DNA from 2 places in the Bacillus sp. HSf4 genome. Region 2 is predicted to be linked to the other one. Evidence: predicted binding sites of a transcription regulator. Region 2 holds the regulator's gene; the other holds the start of a gene.
What was found. The regulator LexA, encoded in region 2, represses DNA repair genes until DNA is damaged. The targets are predictions, from matches to a motif close to CGAACATATGTTCG.
Positions count from the first base shown of each region.

Region 1: P3X63_RS07170 (ImmA/IrrE family metallo-endopeptidase) is a predicted target of LexA. The motif match lies at 3,589-3,602, and genes of this name have one in related genera.

Region 1 is NZ_CP120679.1:1,404,833-1,412,387, forward strand. Features, by position in the region: gene P3X63_RS07150 (MDR family MFS transporter) at 1-896, opposite strand, end outside; gene P3X63_RS07155 (TetR/AcrR family transcriptional regulator) at 915-1,490, opposite strand; gene P3X63_RS07160 (YrvL family regulatory protein) at 1,730-2,137, opposite strand; gene P3X63_RS07165 (poly-gamma-glutamate hydrolase family protein) at 2,260-2,889, shown strand; gene P3X63_RS07170 (ImmA/IrrE family metallo-endopeptidase) at 2,923-3,531, opposite strand; gene xre (HTH-type transcriptional regulator Xre) at 3,759-4,115, opposite strand; gene P3X63_RS07180 (helix-turn-helix domain-containing protein) at 4,291-4,512, shown strand; gene P3X63_RS22825 (hypothetical protein) at 4,541-4,846, shown strand; gene P3X63_RS07190 (ArsR family transcriptional regulator) at 4,843-5,649, shown strand; gene P3X63_RS07195 (ATP-binding protein) at 5,549-6,349, shown strand; gene P3X63_RS07200 (hypothetical protein) at 6,349-6,519, shown strand; gene P3X63_RS07205 (hypothetical protein) at 6,613-6,957, shown strand; gene P3X63_RS07210 (XtrA/YqaO family protein) at 6,954-7,157, shown strand; gene P3X63_RS07215 (sigma-70 family RNA polymerase sigma factor) at 7,272-7,555, shown strand, end outside.
Region 2 is NZ_CP120679.1:2,028,733-2,036,287, forward strand. Features, by position in the region: gene P3X63_RS10395 (thymidylate synthase) at 1-274, shown strand, start outside; gene P3X63_RS10400 (hypothetical protein) at 316-1,008, shown strand; gene P3X63_RS10405 (peptidase G2 autoproteolytic cleavage domain-containing protein) at 1,215-3,659, shown strand; gene lexA (transcriptional repressor LexA) at 3,891-4,514, opposite strand; gene yneA (cell division suppressor protein YneA) at 4,670-4,981, shown strand; gene P3X63_RS10420 (YneB family resolvase-like protein) at 5,001-5,690, shown strand; gene P3X63_RS10425 (DUF896 domain-containing protein) at 5,707-5,940, shown strand; gene tkt (transketolase) at 6,107-7,555, shown strand, end outside.

The DNA of each region.
Region 1 (7,555 bases), 620 kb from region 2:
ATCGGGGAGAGCTGGAGCGCCATTTGAAAGTACAGCGGCAAAATCAGCATCATGGAAAATTGCAGCATCATGACGATCCACATCAGGACGACTGCCGCGGAAAAGATTTTGGAGCGGAAAGGCCTCATGTCAAGCATCGGCACTTTCATGTTCAGCTGGCGGCGGACAAACAGCAGTAAACCGATGATGCCGGCCGCAAGTCCGATGATCACCTTCGGGCTGCTCCAGCCCGCTTCTTCTCCGGCGTTGCTGAAGCCAAAAACGATCCCTCCAAATCCGACGGTCGATAAGATGATCGACAATATGTCAATATTCGGATAGGTGAGTTCGGTGACGTTTTTTAATTTGAAAACGGCAAAGACGATCATGAAAAGCGCGACAGGGAGCATCATGAAAAAGACGATGCGCCATGAATAATGCTCGACAATATAGCCGGAAATCACCGGACCGATCGCCGGGGCAAATAAAATGACAAGGGTCAGCATCCCCGTGACCGTTCCGCGTTTTTTTGGGGGAACCAATGTCAAAATGACAGTCATCACCAAGGGCAGAATCAGTCCGGTTCCGGAGCCCTGGATGATCCGCCCTGCGAGGACGAGGGGAAAAACGGGAGCCGCCCCCGCCAAAAAAGTCCCTGCTGTAAATAAGACCATGGCGGAAATGAAGAGCTGCCGTGTCGTAAACCGCTGCATTAAAAACGCAGTCACCGGTACGGCGATTCCGATCATGAGCATATATCCGGTAGACAGCCATTGAGCCGTATTTGCAGATATGCGGAAGTCGTCGATGATCTTCGGCAATGCCACATTCATGACCGTTTCATTAATCAAAGCAAGGAAGTTGCCGACGATTAAGATTGCGATGATCATGATGGATCCTTTTTTTGTATGTTCCATTTGATTTCCCACCTTTGATTATTGTTGAAGCATATATGGAATTTGTTGAGCAGCCGCGCTCAGCGGCCGGCCGTTTTTTTTCGTCACGGAGAGTACATAAGCGCCTTCTATCATCGCCTGAATCGCAATGCTCAAACAAGCCGCTTTTTCTTTGGGAAAGCCTGATTGTGTCAGTTTTTCCTGATAGACAAGCTGCCAATCTTGATAAACTTGATCACACGTTTTCCGCAGCGTCTCGCTGAAAGACCACGTTTCTGAAGCGACTGAGACAATCGGGATATCATCGTTTTCTTCCATCATGTGCGCTTTTACGCCGTCAGCCATCGTTTGCATGTATGTTTGAAACGCTTTTACAGGGTCCGCTTCCCGGCTGAGAGTTGATGATATATAGGTTTTGATCCGTTCACCCGTTAATTTGATGGCTTCGGCGGCAAGCTCTTCTTTGCCTCCGGGGAAGTAGTAATAAATCGATCCTCTTGGGGCTCCGCTTTCTGCCGTTATCTGGGCCAGTCCAGTCGCATGGTAGCCCTGTTTGCGGAACAGCCTGGAAGCCGTGCGCAGGATTTTGTCGCGGCTTTTTGTTTGCTCCGTCATTTTATCATTTCCTTTGTATTTATACTGATCGGTCAACATCATGTATTGTAACGAAAAAAAAGGCCCTTCATAAAGGCCTTTTTTCGAAATGGTGTCAAAGGACTATTTTAACGATGATACCACCGATCCATTTGACACACACCATCATAGAATCGGAAATCATGGATAAACCATAAAATGAATCCGATCTCCGCTCCCATGTTCTCATTTTTCGAAAACGCTGCAAATCTTTTTCCTGCTCAGTCATCAGATATGCTCCTTTCTTTATTTTCATCAAAGGCCAGCTGGATCACAAATAAAAACAAGCAGGCGATGATTTCAACATCGATCGGGATATTGATCCCGTCCATCATTTCATCGGCTAAATGGATCGCCAGCCAAGTGAAGAAGCAATCAATTGTAAAAGTGACGGCTTTACGTCTGATCAAAAGGCTTAAAAATCTTTCGGGAATTTCAAAGACGACGCCGAGGACAAAGCTCAGGAGAATAAACCAAAGCAGTGAGGCCGGTGATTCATAGGTTACACCGAAAATGGCGAAAAAACCGGCGGTCCCGAAAAAATAAGATCCGAATAAGAGTGCGAAGACAAAGAGGATCAAAAGAAAGATTAAGGTGACTGCGACCATGTTTCCTAGTGTTTTTTTCATTAAGCATTCATTCCTAATCATGCGGTATACATCTGATCATATCAAAAAAATATCCAATTGTAATTTACAAACTTAGTGACTGCGGGTAAACTACTTGAAAAACAGACATTCCGGGGAGAACGATGAAACACAGATTGACAGACCAATACGCCAGTTTTACAGAGCTGTCGAAAAATAAACAGAAGGGGATCGATTATACGGTCTTTTCAAGGGTATCAGAAAGCGGTCTGCTTGTGATGGCTCCGCACGGAGGGGGGATTGAGCCGGGGATCAGTGAAATCGTCCGCTGTTTGGCCGCGGATTTTTCCGTTTATCTGCTTGAGGGGCTGAAAAGATCCGGCAACAAAGAGCTTCACGTTACAAGCGCCCATTTTGATGACCCGCTTGCCGTGCAAATGGCCGAGAGACACCATTATATTTTGGCTTTGCACGGCTATGAAGAACCCTCTCTTTGCCGGACGCTGGTCGGCGGGACTGATCACAAACGGGCCCGTATTTTTGCCGAAGCATTACACAACCACGGGTTTTCCGCTGAACTCCTGGCGGCAGACGCCCATCTGTCGGGGACGAATCCTGCGAGCATCAACAATCGGTGCAAAACAGGTTTAAGCGTGCAATTAGAAATCAGCACAGCCCAGCGAAAGGCGATGTTCGGGCGTTTCAGTTTAAAGGGAAGGGAAGCGTCTAAGAACGAGGTGTTTTTCCGTTATATAGCAGCGATAAAAGAGGGGATTGAAAAAGTGTATCGATGATCCGCAAGCCGGCATTTCTGCCGGCTTTCTCCGTCACTTTTTCAGCATATATGCTGTCTGCCTTTCAGCCGCAAGCAGCTTTTCAGCGCTTTTTCGGGCGGCGTATGGGCGCCTGGTTTCCCGTTTATAGCGTGTCAATTCATCTTCTTGATCCCGTCCTTCAGCATGCTCTCCTGCGATTTGCAGGCTGTCCGTCCACGCTTTGTGGAACTCGATTCCGGTCTGGCGTTTTTCAAATAGTTCGATTCGTTTGGCGGCAAATTCGTCTGTTACATTGAACAGGTCGGCAACCATTTTCACGGCATTGCAGCGCAGTTCGGGAAAATCCAATTTCAAGAGCATGAAAGTAGGCACGCAAAAATGATACATAAATTGATTGGCTTGAAATTCTTGAAGCTCCCTGAACATTTTGTTCATGTTTAATTGATTTCCCGCATGCTTTAAAACGTGGCACAGCTCGTGTGCGAAGTCCTCCCACTGCTTTTGTCTTGAGAGCTTGCTGTTAAGAATGATGCTGTACATTCCGTCATGCTTGATCATCATGCTGTCCATATTTTCATAGTGAATCCAAATATTAAGCCCCGCTGCGACTCTGTTCATATCGATGTGCTGCGGTTCGAAAAAACCAAACTTTAGATACATATTTTTGACGTATTCTTCAAGATGGGTTAAATAAAATTCCAATGCGAGACACCCCTTCGAACGAATGTTCTGTTTTGAGCGGGAAAGAAAAGCCCGGCTAAGGGGCTTTAATACACATGCAGATTATACTATATATCATGAGAAACCGCCTGAGCAAATCTTTCCCTTTTGATGCAGGTCTTATTCATTAAATCGGCGCTCATCAGGGAATGTTTAATAAAAATACCTTATTTATCCGTTTGTTTGTCTTCAGGCTGCCGTTTTTTTTCTTTTTCCTTCAAATATTGAATGAACTCAATCGCCTGCTGTCTGCTTTCAGGGGAAAATTCCCGCATGTCCCGATAGGCAATTTGAAGATCGGGGTCATCAAGGCTGTCTTGAAGCGGCTCCTTTTTTTCCGCACCTGTCAGCAAATAATCGATTGTCACTTTATAGTAATCGGCCAGTTTTTTCAATGTTTCGTAGTCTGGCTCGCTTCTTCCGTTTTCATAATGGGAATAGCGCGCTCGTGATACGCCAATCTGTTTCGCAACTTCTTCCTGTGTCCGTTTTCCTCTTAAGGTTTTCAGTCTGCCGCCCAGCATAGAATGACCTCGCTTCCTTCACTTCGTCATTATAATACCCATTATAGATACAAAATGTATCGAATGAAATAAATGATAAAAAAAGTATCAAAAAAGTATTGATGATAATAAATGTATCAATTATAATCATAGACATACAGATACGAATTGTATCAAAACAGCGGGGTGAAAACATTTGCGAAAACGTTTAATGGAAGAACGCTTAAGGCGGAGATGGACTCGGAAGCAAGTGGCCGAACGATTGGGAATATCTGAGGTCTATGTTCGCAAAATCGAAAATGGGGCACGAAATCCGGGCAGAGAAACGATGCTGAAGTTTGAAAAACTCTATGCTGTTTCGGATCGTGAGCTTTTTCCCGATCTTTTTCAGGTTATTCTTGATACGAAATGTATCTAATGAACACATGAGGAAAGAAGGCGATGTGATGAATCTCGAACATCCTATGATTACACAAATCCGGGCCTATGGTTATCCGCGGGAGGCTGTCGTTCGGCAGCCGATATGGAAGGCGAAAGCAGGGGCCGTAGAAGGGGGATACAGCATGGAGGCGATTGCCATTCCATACAGCAATAACCGGTTTGACCAATGGAGACTTGGAGAAGCCGGCGGATCGATCTCATTTACAAAGGACGGAACGCCGGTGTTTCAATTTGAAACGAAAGACCAATATGAGCGATATGTGATGCTCAAGCGAGAGAGTGCCTCTACAGCGGAAAGAGGCGGCCGATGACTGAAAAAAGTTACCCGTTCCCGATTTATTCAGGCATTTTAAACCGGAAGCATTACGACAAAATCGGCAGCGCCATCTGGCTGTTTTTATGGTGCATCAGTTCAACGACGAAAGAAATTGAAAAAGAAGACATCACATGGGGAATTGTGCTCGGAAATAAGCCGCTGAAAGCGTCGGAGCTCGCCGCCGTATTCGGTGTGAATGAAAAAACGATCAGAAGGTGGCTTTCCCAGCTCGAACAGAGCGGTTACATTGCTGTGACGCGGGCTCCTTACGGTTTGATTCTGTCTGTCAGACATTCGAAAAAATGGCTGGCCCGAAATGTCCGTTCACAGTCTGCGGAACGGACAAATGAGTCTAGTGATACCGGCAAACCTGTCCGATCTAATCAAGATGTTATACAGATGAAAACAAAACAAAAGCAAATTCAGGCGGTTGCTGAACGTTTCGCAGCTCTCAGGTCTTTGCAGGAAGGAAGGGATGTCCGGCCTGCACAGAGGGATTATGAAGCCATCGCCCGGATTGTCGCCCGCGGTGTCTCATTGCCGCAAACAATCAAATGGCTTGAACAATGCTTTCTCGAGTATGAAGAACGGAGAAAAAGCAAACAGGAAACGATCAAAGTCTTCAGCTACTGTGAAAAATATATCCTGGATCGACTGCAAGAGTCAGGCGCCGGGACAAGGTCAAGGAGGGAAAATAATGGGCAGACGCACGATCGACGATGTCATGAAAGAACTGAGAAAAAAAAGCCGTTCATTACAGGCGGCCAAACCGGACGAATTCGCCGGCAAACGGTTTGACTGCCCCATGTGCAAAGACGAACTCGGGTTTATCGAGCGGCGCGGAGATACGGAAGTATGGGTGGCATGCCCCTGCAGAGAACGGCGCAGGGCGCAAAGGCTTTTAAAGTCCAGTGAGATTACCGAAGCATTTAAAACCCTCAGTTTTGAACATTTTAAGACCGAAGGCAAGCATCCGTCTGTACAAGACGCTTATGATTGTGCCCTTGAATATGGACAAGCTTATCCGGAGATTCGAACAAGCCGGAGAAACAGCATCGCGCTTTTAGGACGTCCGGGATCGGGAAAAACCCATTTGCTTACGGCGGCAGCCAATCATCTGATGCAGAAGCTTTATGTGCCGGTCCTTTATTTCCCTTTTGTCGAAGGATTCAACGATTTAAAACGGGACTTTGCATTGCTTGAGGATAAGCTAAACAGGATGAAGCGAGTTGAAGTTCTGTTTCTCGATGATTTGTTCAAGCCTGCCGGCGGTAAGCCCAGGGCAACGGAATGGCAGATTGAACAAACCTATGCGGTCGTCAATTACAGATATTTGAACCATAAGCCGATTTTGCTTTCAAGCGAGCTTGATATAGAAGAAATCATCGCGATTGATGAAGCGCTCGGTACAAGGCTTGTAGAAATGTGCCGGGACTTTCTCGTCATCCTGAAAGGGAACGCTTTCGACATCAATCATAGACTGGAGGGAATGCTTTAATGTGCCGACTATGTGAAGGAAGAAAAACAGTGCACAGGCAGATCGGCTCCGCTACAATGTTCGCCGCCTGTCCGAACTGCCGGGACAAACGCGGCGATCTGACGGAGACGATCAACAAGCTTGAAGCATTGATGCTCAAAATGAAAGCAAGGGTGAAACAGAGTGCTTAAATGTTTATATAAGCTGATTGTCATTTTTCTGACAGCAGCGAAAAAAGAGGCGCAAATTGAAAAATGGCTTCAGGAAGACGGAAGGTGAAAAAAGTGAAACAAGAAGCTCAAGTTTACAGTCCGCCGCCATGGCGCATCGTCAGAACGAGCTCGGATTTATACATTTATTCAGCATACAGTCAGCAGGAGAAACAGCGCTTCCCGTATTCAAACGGGAGGCTCATCGCCCAAATCGCAGATTACACCGCATTTTCTCAACAAAAAAATGCTCATTTAATCGCCGCGGCACCAGAGCTGTTGACTGCATCAAAACTGGCTCTTGCCTATTTGCGGAGCAAAGGTCCGGCCGCCCCCGAGTCGATCGAGGGTAAGCTGATCCATGTTTTAAATAAAGTCATTTCAAAAGCGGAAACACAACATGAGGAGGAATCAGAATGAAACACCCGACACAAATCCGTTCCTTAGAGGAGACATCTCTCGCAAGCCGCATCACAAAGGGGAAGGTGACGGTGATCGTCCTTGACGGAGTCAAAGGAACGGCATGGCAGACTGAAGCCCCGGAGCACGGAAAAACGGTTGTGGAAACGCGAAAAGGAGACCTGGCCAGGGTCGATTTTGAAATCGGATATAAACTTTAGCAGATTCGAAAATGGAAGATGTCCAAGACGGAAAGCCTGCGGACACTGATCAGAATGCACTGGTTGCAGCTGATTGGTGTCCTTTTTTATTTGGAAAAACGGAGGGAACCGAACATGGAAGATTTACTTTTTCAATATAAAAGAACATTGAAGGCGACAAAAAAATTGTATCAGCCATTACAAGATGAACATGAATTGACGGCTGAACAGCTGAAAGATAAGAAGCTGATCAGAAACATGATCACGGATTTGGAGTATGTGATCGCCTGGCTTGAGAACGGCAGAGAGCCTGGGATCAGACGGGCCATTGACAGGCGGGATTCTTATAAACGAATGCTGATCAAGGACCCGCAAATCATCGATACTTTTTCAGAACGGATGACATTCCAGCCGGCTCA
Region 2 (7,555 bases):
TCCGTTCAATGTGTTTCAATATAATGTGCTGCAGCGCATGATCGCCCAAGTTCTTGGCTATGAACTGGGCGAATATATCTTCAATATCGGAGATTGCCATATCTACACCCGCCACATCGACAATTTGAACATTCAGATGTCGCGGGAGCAGTATGAGGCGCCGAAGCTTTGGATCAATCCGGAAATTAAAGATTTTTATGATTTCACGATCGACGATTTTCAATTGATTGATTATCAGCACGGAGACAAGCTCACATTTGAAGTAGCAGTATAAAAACAGGCGGAAAATCCGCCTGTTTTTCTTAAAAAGGGGGAATCGAACCGGTGAAAAAGTTGGCCTGTCTTCATGCCCACCACTCAAATATTGGATATATTGAACGTGTGTTTTCTCAATATGAAATAGAGCTTATTCACTTTGTCGATCCCGGCTTGATGCATGAATTAACGGCAGAATCAACCTTTAATGCCGGACAAAAAGCAAAAGAGCAAATAGAATGGATGGCACGCTGCAGCCCAGGGGCGATCTTGATCACCTGCACAAATTATATTGCGGTTTTACAGAAAGCGGAACTTTCCATTTCCGTGCCGGTCATTAACATTGATGAACCATTTTTTGAACAGATCTGTCAAACCGAGAAGCGGCAATTGATGCTTTTTTCTAATCCTGCAACTGTTGAAAGTACAATGGAGCGTCTGAAAGAATATGCGCGTCAACGACAAAAATCCCCGAATGTAGAGTGTATGATCCTTAAACATACTTTCGATCTCATCATGCGTGGATATAAGGAAATGTACGATGCCGAGATTGAGAAACATATAAAGCGAATCGCAAATACCGAAAACAGGCTGCTCTCCGTTGCTCAGTTATCCATGGTTGATGCAGCTGAAGCAGCGGAAAGTTCATCATCTGAAATGATCATCAATCCGCTCGAACCGCTAGAGCGCCATGTGGCAGCTTTGCTGCAATTAGAGAGGCGGCACTTGATCGCAGAAAATACAAAGCTATAATAAGCCGGCTTTAAAAGGATGGAGGGATCGGAAATACTGATCATCCGTCCTTTTTTTGCAGGGGTTAGAAGGATTACAGTGATGTATATCCAATTTATAACATAGATGTAAAATGGATGATTTGGCCGCTCCGTTTTCGAAATTTGAGACAGGCCTTCCCATCCGCATTTCAACGCCCATATTAAAAAGAAAGAGGTGTCCTTAGAATGGTTCATTCACAAAAACCTTCTGATGTGTCTCTAAATGCCGAATTGAGATCCACCGCTAAAGGTCAATTTTTAAAGCATCAAAACCGTTTGACGGAAATCGAGCAACTGAAAGCAAGGATGCAAAATCTCATTCAGCATGTCGAAACCTCTCAAAGCGTTGAGGTGACAGATGCAAGGGTGACGGCCGAAGGAGAGGCGGCCTCACTGTTGAAGGAGCGGCTTGATAAGGAGTATCACAAATTGCTTGGCAAAATCACTCGCGAAGTGAATGTTGCAGATTTCGGGGCTGTTCCTGATGGAAGGGATAATACTGAAGCTTTCCGCAATGCGATCGGAAATGGACGAGTTAAAGTGAACATTCCGGCGGGCGAATATTTTGTTCAAGGAATCAAGCTTCCGTCTTGGACATATCTTGTCGGACAAGGCAAAGGCGTCACTGTCATTAAACTTCATGAGGATACCCCGGCACATGAGTGGGTCATCACGAATGACGATTATGAAAATGGAAACCGTCATATTTTTGTCCAGGGAATGACTTTAGACTGGAATCCTGACAGACAATGCGGGGTGAGAAATCCTGGAGGGCAGTTTTCCAGCTGTTTAACGTTTGCAAAAGTCGAATTTGGCTGGATCAAAGATATTGAAGCCGTCAATGCAGGTCTCCACGGAATTGATATTACATCCCCGACATATGATCATTTGCCTGATACAGACTGGACAAAAGACGGCTCCAAATATATTTGGATTGATAACTGTGTCGCATATGGCGCCGGCGATGACGGCATCACTACGCATTACAGCGAATACATCTTTATTTCAAACTGCTATTCTGCAGCCCCTCGCGGCACAGAGCACGCCGAAGGCATGGCCAACTCCAACGGTATCGAGATTGATGATGGGTCAAAGCATGTCTGGCTTTTAAACAACGTGACAAGCGGAAACATTCGCGGGGTAGAAGTGAAAGCCCATGAAATGTGGCCGGCTTCTCAAAATGTCCATATTATCGGCCATATATCCTACCGGGATGTCCGCGCGTTTGACCTTCGGCATATCGGCCACCACCAGGCATCAGATCCGGAAAGCACCACAGCATACGATGTAACGCTTATTGATTGTACAGCGGTCGAGCCAGTCTTCAATTCTCTGTATGAGAGTGTGACCCCAAGAGCACTCGTTGTTTCAGCCTATAAAAATGTTTATATAAGCGGATTCACAGCGATCGGAAATCCGGATTACGACTATGGCGGCTATCCTGTAGTAGCATTGCAGTACCGAAGTCAAAACATTACGATCAATGGGATTAAGATTCGCGGATTTAAAAAGGCCGGCATCGATATTCGTTTATTGGGAGGGGCAAATCAAACCGATCATATCAAAATATCAAACTTTGATTTTTATCATTCAGCTCCAATCGGAATATCGATCGGAGGCGGACTCTATAACGTGAATATTATGAACGGAACCATGATAACAGAAGGCGGGACAGCAGGGATCCAGTCTCCGAATAGTCAGGCTGTCATCATCGGCGTTTTGGCGGAAGGGTACAGCGCCGCTGCATCCATTAAAGGTCAAACCTACCAGCAGATGCCCGTCAATTTAAAGGGCGGAGCCCAGATTGCAACCACCTCCGGTTTTGCATTTAATCAAACAAGCGCCGTTATTGCCGGAACCGGGGATATTACGGCAAAAGGTGAAAGAAATGCGGTCATCGGAGCTTCGGGCGGTTCCAGCACAGAGGGCTCCCGCGCATTTGTCACAGCTTCAAACAACTCTCATATTACAGGCAACGGCGTATCCAGAACGATACTTTCATCAGAAAGCATTACACTTGAAGAGCCGTACACTGTGGCCGGAGGTCACCAGTCAATCAAATGGCTCCTTGACTCCCGTTATGGAAATGGAGCATTTGCGGGGGCGGTAACCTCTTCATTAACCGGCTATGGAGAGTATTTTGAGAGTGAAAGCGGGCAGTTGATCGATACAGGCACCATCGTCACTTTAAAAGGAGAAAAAATAGCCCCTGCCCAAAGCGGAAATGATTTGCTGGGGGTTGTGTCAGAAACGACAGCTTTTGTTTCTGGGGCATCCAGCTTTGTCTGGCAGCGCCGCTATTTGACAAATGAGTTCGGCGGATTGATTGATGAAGAGGTAACCGATCATGAGACAGGGGAGCTGATTCGCCTCCCGAAACAAAATCCGGACTATAACGAGTCTTTGGAAGGGAGCTATCTGTCACGCGATGTCAGAGATGAATGGCATGTCGTCGGGCTTTTGGGCAGACAGTATGTACGTATTGACGGCACAGTGCGGCAAGGAGATTATTTAGGAGCGATTGACGGCATAGGGACAAAAGCAACTGAAGGTTCTTGGAAGGTGATCAAAATAACTTCTCCGTACACTCCTGAAAAAGGATACGGAATCGCTCTCGCCTTGATCAAATAGCGGGCGCCATAAAAACGGTCAGGAGAAAAACATTTTAAACATGAAGATTTATAAAAGTTTCCTGTGTGCAAAAATTTTGTTGACTATCAATAAATCATCATAGATAATGGACTTGTAAGCATATTATGAATTCCTCTTTTTCAGGTTCGCCCCCCAAAACAGCGGGAAGGGATGAACCTGATTTTTTTTGATATCAAAAAGGCCGCCGGTAAACCGGCAGCCGCTGCATCATTAGTGAACGGTTCTGAAGACGCCGATCACTTTTCCGAGAATGGTCACATTTTGCAGAATGATAGGCTCCATCGTGGGATTTTCAGGCTGCAGGCGGATGTGAGTCTTTTCTTTGAAAAACCGCTTGACGGTCGCTTCATCTTCTTCGGTCATGGCCACGACGATATCCCCGTTGTTGGCTGTGTTCTGCTGTTTGACAATCACATAGTCTTTATCAAGTATTCCCGCATCAATCATGCTTTCCCCCATGATCTCAAGCATGAAAACATGCTCGTCCGGCGGTGCCAGGCGGTCGGGAAGGGGAAAGTACTCCTCGATATTTTCCACAGCTGTAATCGGCGTCCCGGCTGTCACCTTTCCAATAACGGGAACGTTGACCACCTGGTTTTGCGGAATGTGAATGTCTTCTTCGGTATCCAGTATTTCGATGGCTCTCGGCTTTGTCGGGTCTCTTCTGATCAGTCCCTTTGTTTCAAGCCTTGCCAAGTGGCCGTGTACGGTTGAACTTGATGCAAGGCCGACCGCTTCGCCGATTTCCCTGACGGAAGGCGGGTAACCTTTGCGTTTCACTTCTTCCTTAATGAAACGCAAAATATCAAGTTGTCTTTTTGATAGCTTCGTCATGTTCTGCACCTCAAAACGTCGATTTTAGGTAGATTATAGCATGTTTTACCTCCAAGTACAAACATAGGTTCGAAAAAACGTTTGACAGAAACGTGTGTTCGTATGTATACTGAAAACACAAAAAGCGAACAAATATTCTGTTTGGGGTGATGGATTTGAAAAGGGAATCGTTGGTTTTCGTCGGTCTGCTTACTGCTGTGATCAGCTGCTGTATTCTGTTTTTGTCTCTTGCCGGGAAAATGGAGGAAAACAAGCAATATGTTAAAATAGAGGTGCAGGAAGGCGATACGTTATGGGAGCTTGCCGATCGCATCGAAGGCGGGAAAAACGCTGATAAACAAAAGTTCATTGAGTGGGTTGCCGACAAAAACGGCCTTTCGACGTCCGTCATCAGGCCGGGCGACGTTTTGATCCTTCCGGTAACCAAGCAGCACTCCCACCGGTATCAGCTTGCAGTCGTAGAATAATAAGGATGAGGGGATTTCTATGAACGCGATTATATACACCAGGGTGAGCACGTCAAAAGAGCAGCAGGAAACCTCCTTAAAACGGCAGGAAGAGGAGCTTGCAGCGCTTGCCGCCGAACACGGCATGACCGTTGTAAAGGTCATTTCAGAACAGGCGAGCGGATATGAGATGGACCGCGACGGCGTATTCGAACTGCTGGAAGAACTCAAAAGCTCAAGAGTAGATGCGGTCTTAATCCAGGATGACACAAGGCTTGGCAGGGGAAATGCAAAAATTGCCCTCCTTCACTGCTTATATAAAGAAGGCGTTCAAATTTATACGCTTGCTCACAGGGGCCGGCTGGAACTTTCCGAGGCGGACTCGATGGTGTTGGAAATTGTCAGCATCGTTGAGGAATATCAGCGGAAAATACATAACCTGAAAATTAAAAGAGGCATGAAAAAGGCGGTCGAAAACGGCTACCGTCCGGAAAGAAATTTGAAAAACCGGCATGAGGGAAGCGGAAGAGAACGGATCGAAGCACCGCTTTCGGAAATCATCCGGCTCAGGGAAAACAAGCTGACGTTTGCAGAGATTGCAGCCGTGCTGAGAGGCTTCGGCTACAGCATTTCAAAGGCAACAGTGCACCGCCGCTATCAGGAGTATAAAGAGGGACAGGTTCATTTGTTGTCAAATGGAAGCGAATTTAGTAGTATGAATGAGAAATAAACCAAAGGAGCATGTTATGATTTCCAAAGAAAAAATAGCCAGGATTAATGAGCTTGCGAAAAAATCAAAAACCGGCTCTTTAACAGACAAAGAAAAAGCGGAACAGCAGAAGCTCCGCCAGGAATACCTGCAAGGTGTCCGCGCTTCTATGAAAAACACGCTGAAAAATGTAACCATTGTTGACCCGGAAGGCAACGATGTGACGCCGGAAAAGCTCAAACAAGAAAAAAACAAGCGCGGGCTCCATTAATTTTAGGGAATACGTCAATATCGTATTCCTTTTTTGTATATACTACTGTTGTTTAAAATAACTGCAAATCATCATTTTTCAGCCGTCTTTTGAGACGAAATGGTTGTGAAAACTGATGGGTAGATTTATGATAAGGAAGTAGAGTACATACAGGAAGGGGATTAAAATGAAAACGATTGAATCAAAATCTGTCGCAACGATCCGGACTCTATCCATAGATGCGATTGAAAAAGCAAAATCCGGCCACCCGGGCATGCCAATGGGTACAGCTCCGATGGCTTATGCGCTTTGGACAAAAATGATGAACGTGAACCCGGAAAACCCAAATTGGTTTAACAGAGACCGGTTTGTGTTATCTGCCGGACACGGTTCAATGCTGCTTTACAGCATGCTGCATTTAAGCGGATATGACGTATCAATGGAAGATCTGAAGAATTTCCGCCAATGGGGAAGCAAAACTCCCGGACATCCTGAATTCGGTCATACTCCAGGGGTCGACGCGACGACAGGGCCGCTTGGCCAAGGAATCGCAATGGCTGTCGGTATGGCGCTTGCAGAACGCCATCTTGCGGAAACCTACAACCGTAATGAATATCGTGTCGTTGACCATTATACATACAGTATTTGCGGTGACGGAGATTTAATGGAAGGAATTTCCTCAGAAGCGGCTTCACTTGCCGGACATCTGAAGCTTGGCCGTTTAATCGTTCTTTATGATTCCAACGATATTTCTCTTGACGGAGATCTGGACCGTTCCTTCTCTGAAAATGTGAAACAGCGCTTTGAAGCGATGAAATGGGAAGTGCTGTATGTTGAGGACGGGAATAACATTGAAGAAATTACAGCTGCGATCGAAAAAGCAAAGCAGAATGTAGATCAGCCGACACTAATTGAAGTCAAAACAACGATCGGTTACGGTTCTCCAAACCGGGCTGGAACTTCCGGTGTTCACGGCGCTCCTCTCGGTGCAGAAGAAGCCGGTCTGACAAAAGAAGCATATAAGTGGACATATGAAGAGGATTTCTACGTTCCTTCCGAAGTCTACGATCATTTTAAAGAAACGGTCAAGGAAGCCGGCAAACGCAAAGAACAGGAATGGAACGAGCTGTTCGCCGCATACAAGAAAGCCCATCCGGATCTTGCAGAACAGCTTGAACTGGCAATGAAAGGAGAGCTTCCTGCAGGTTGGGATAAGGAAGTTCCCGTTTATGAGAAAGGAAGCAGCCTGGCTTCACGCGCATCTTCCGGCGAAGTCCTGAACGGAATCGCCAAAAAAGTGCCATATTTCTTTGGCGGATCAGCTGATTTGGCCGGTTCCAATAAGACGACGATCAAAGACGGCGGAGACTTTTCTGCGAAAGACTATGCCGGCAGAAACATCTGGTTCGGAGTCCGCGAATTTGCGATGGGAGCGGCTTTAAACGGAATGGCTCTTCACGGCGGCCTTCGCGTATTTGGCGGCACATTCTTCGTCTTTTCTGACTATTTGAGACCTGCGATCCGTCTTGCAGCCTTAATGGGGCTTCCGGTCACATATGTGTTTACACATGACAGCATCGCAGTGGGAGAAGACGGACCGACACATGAGCCGATTGAACAGCTCGCATCGCTGCGC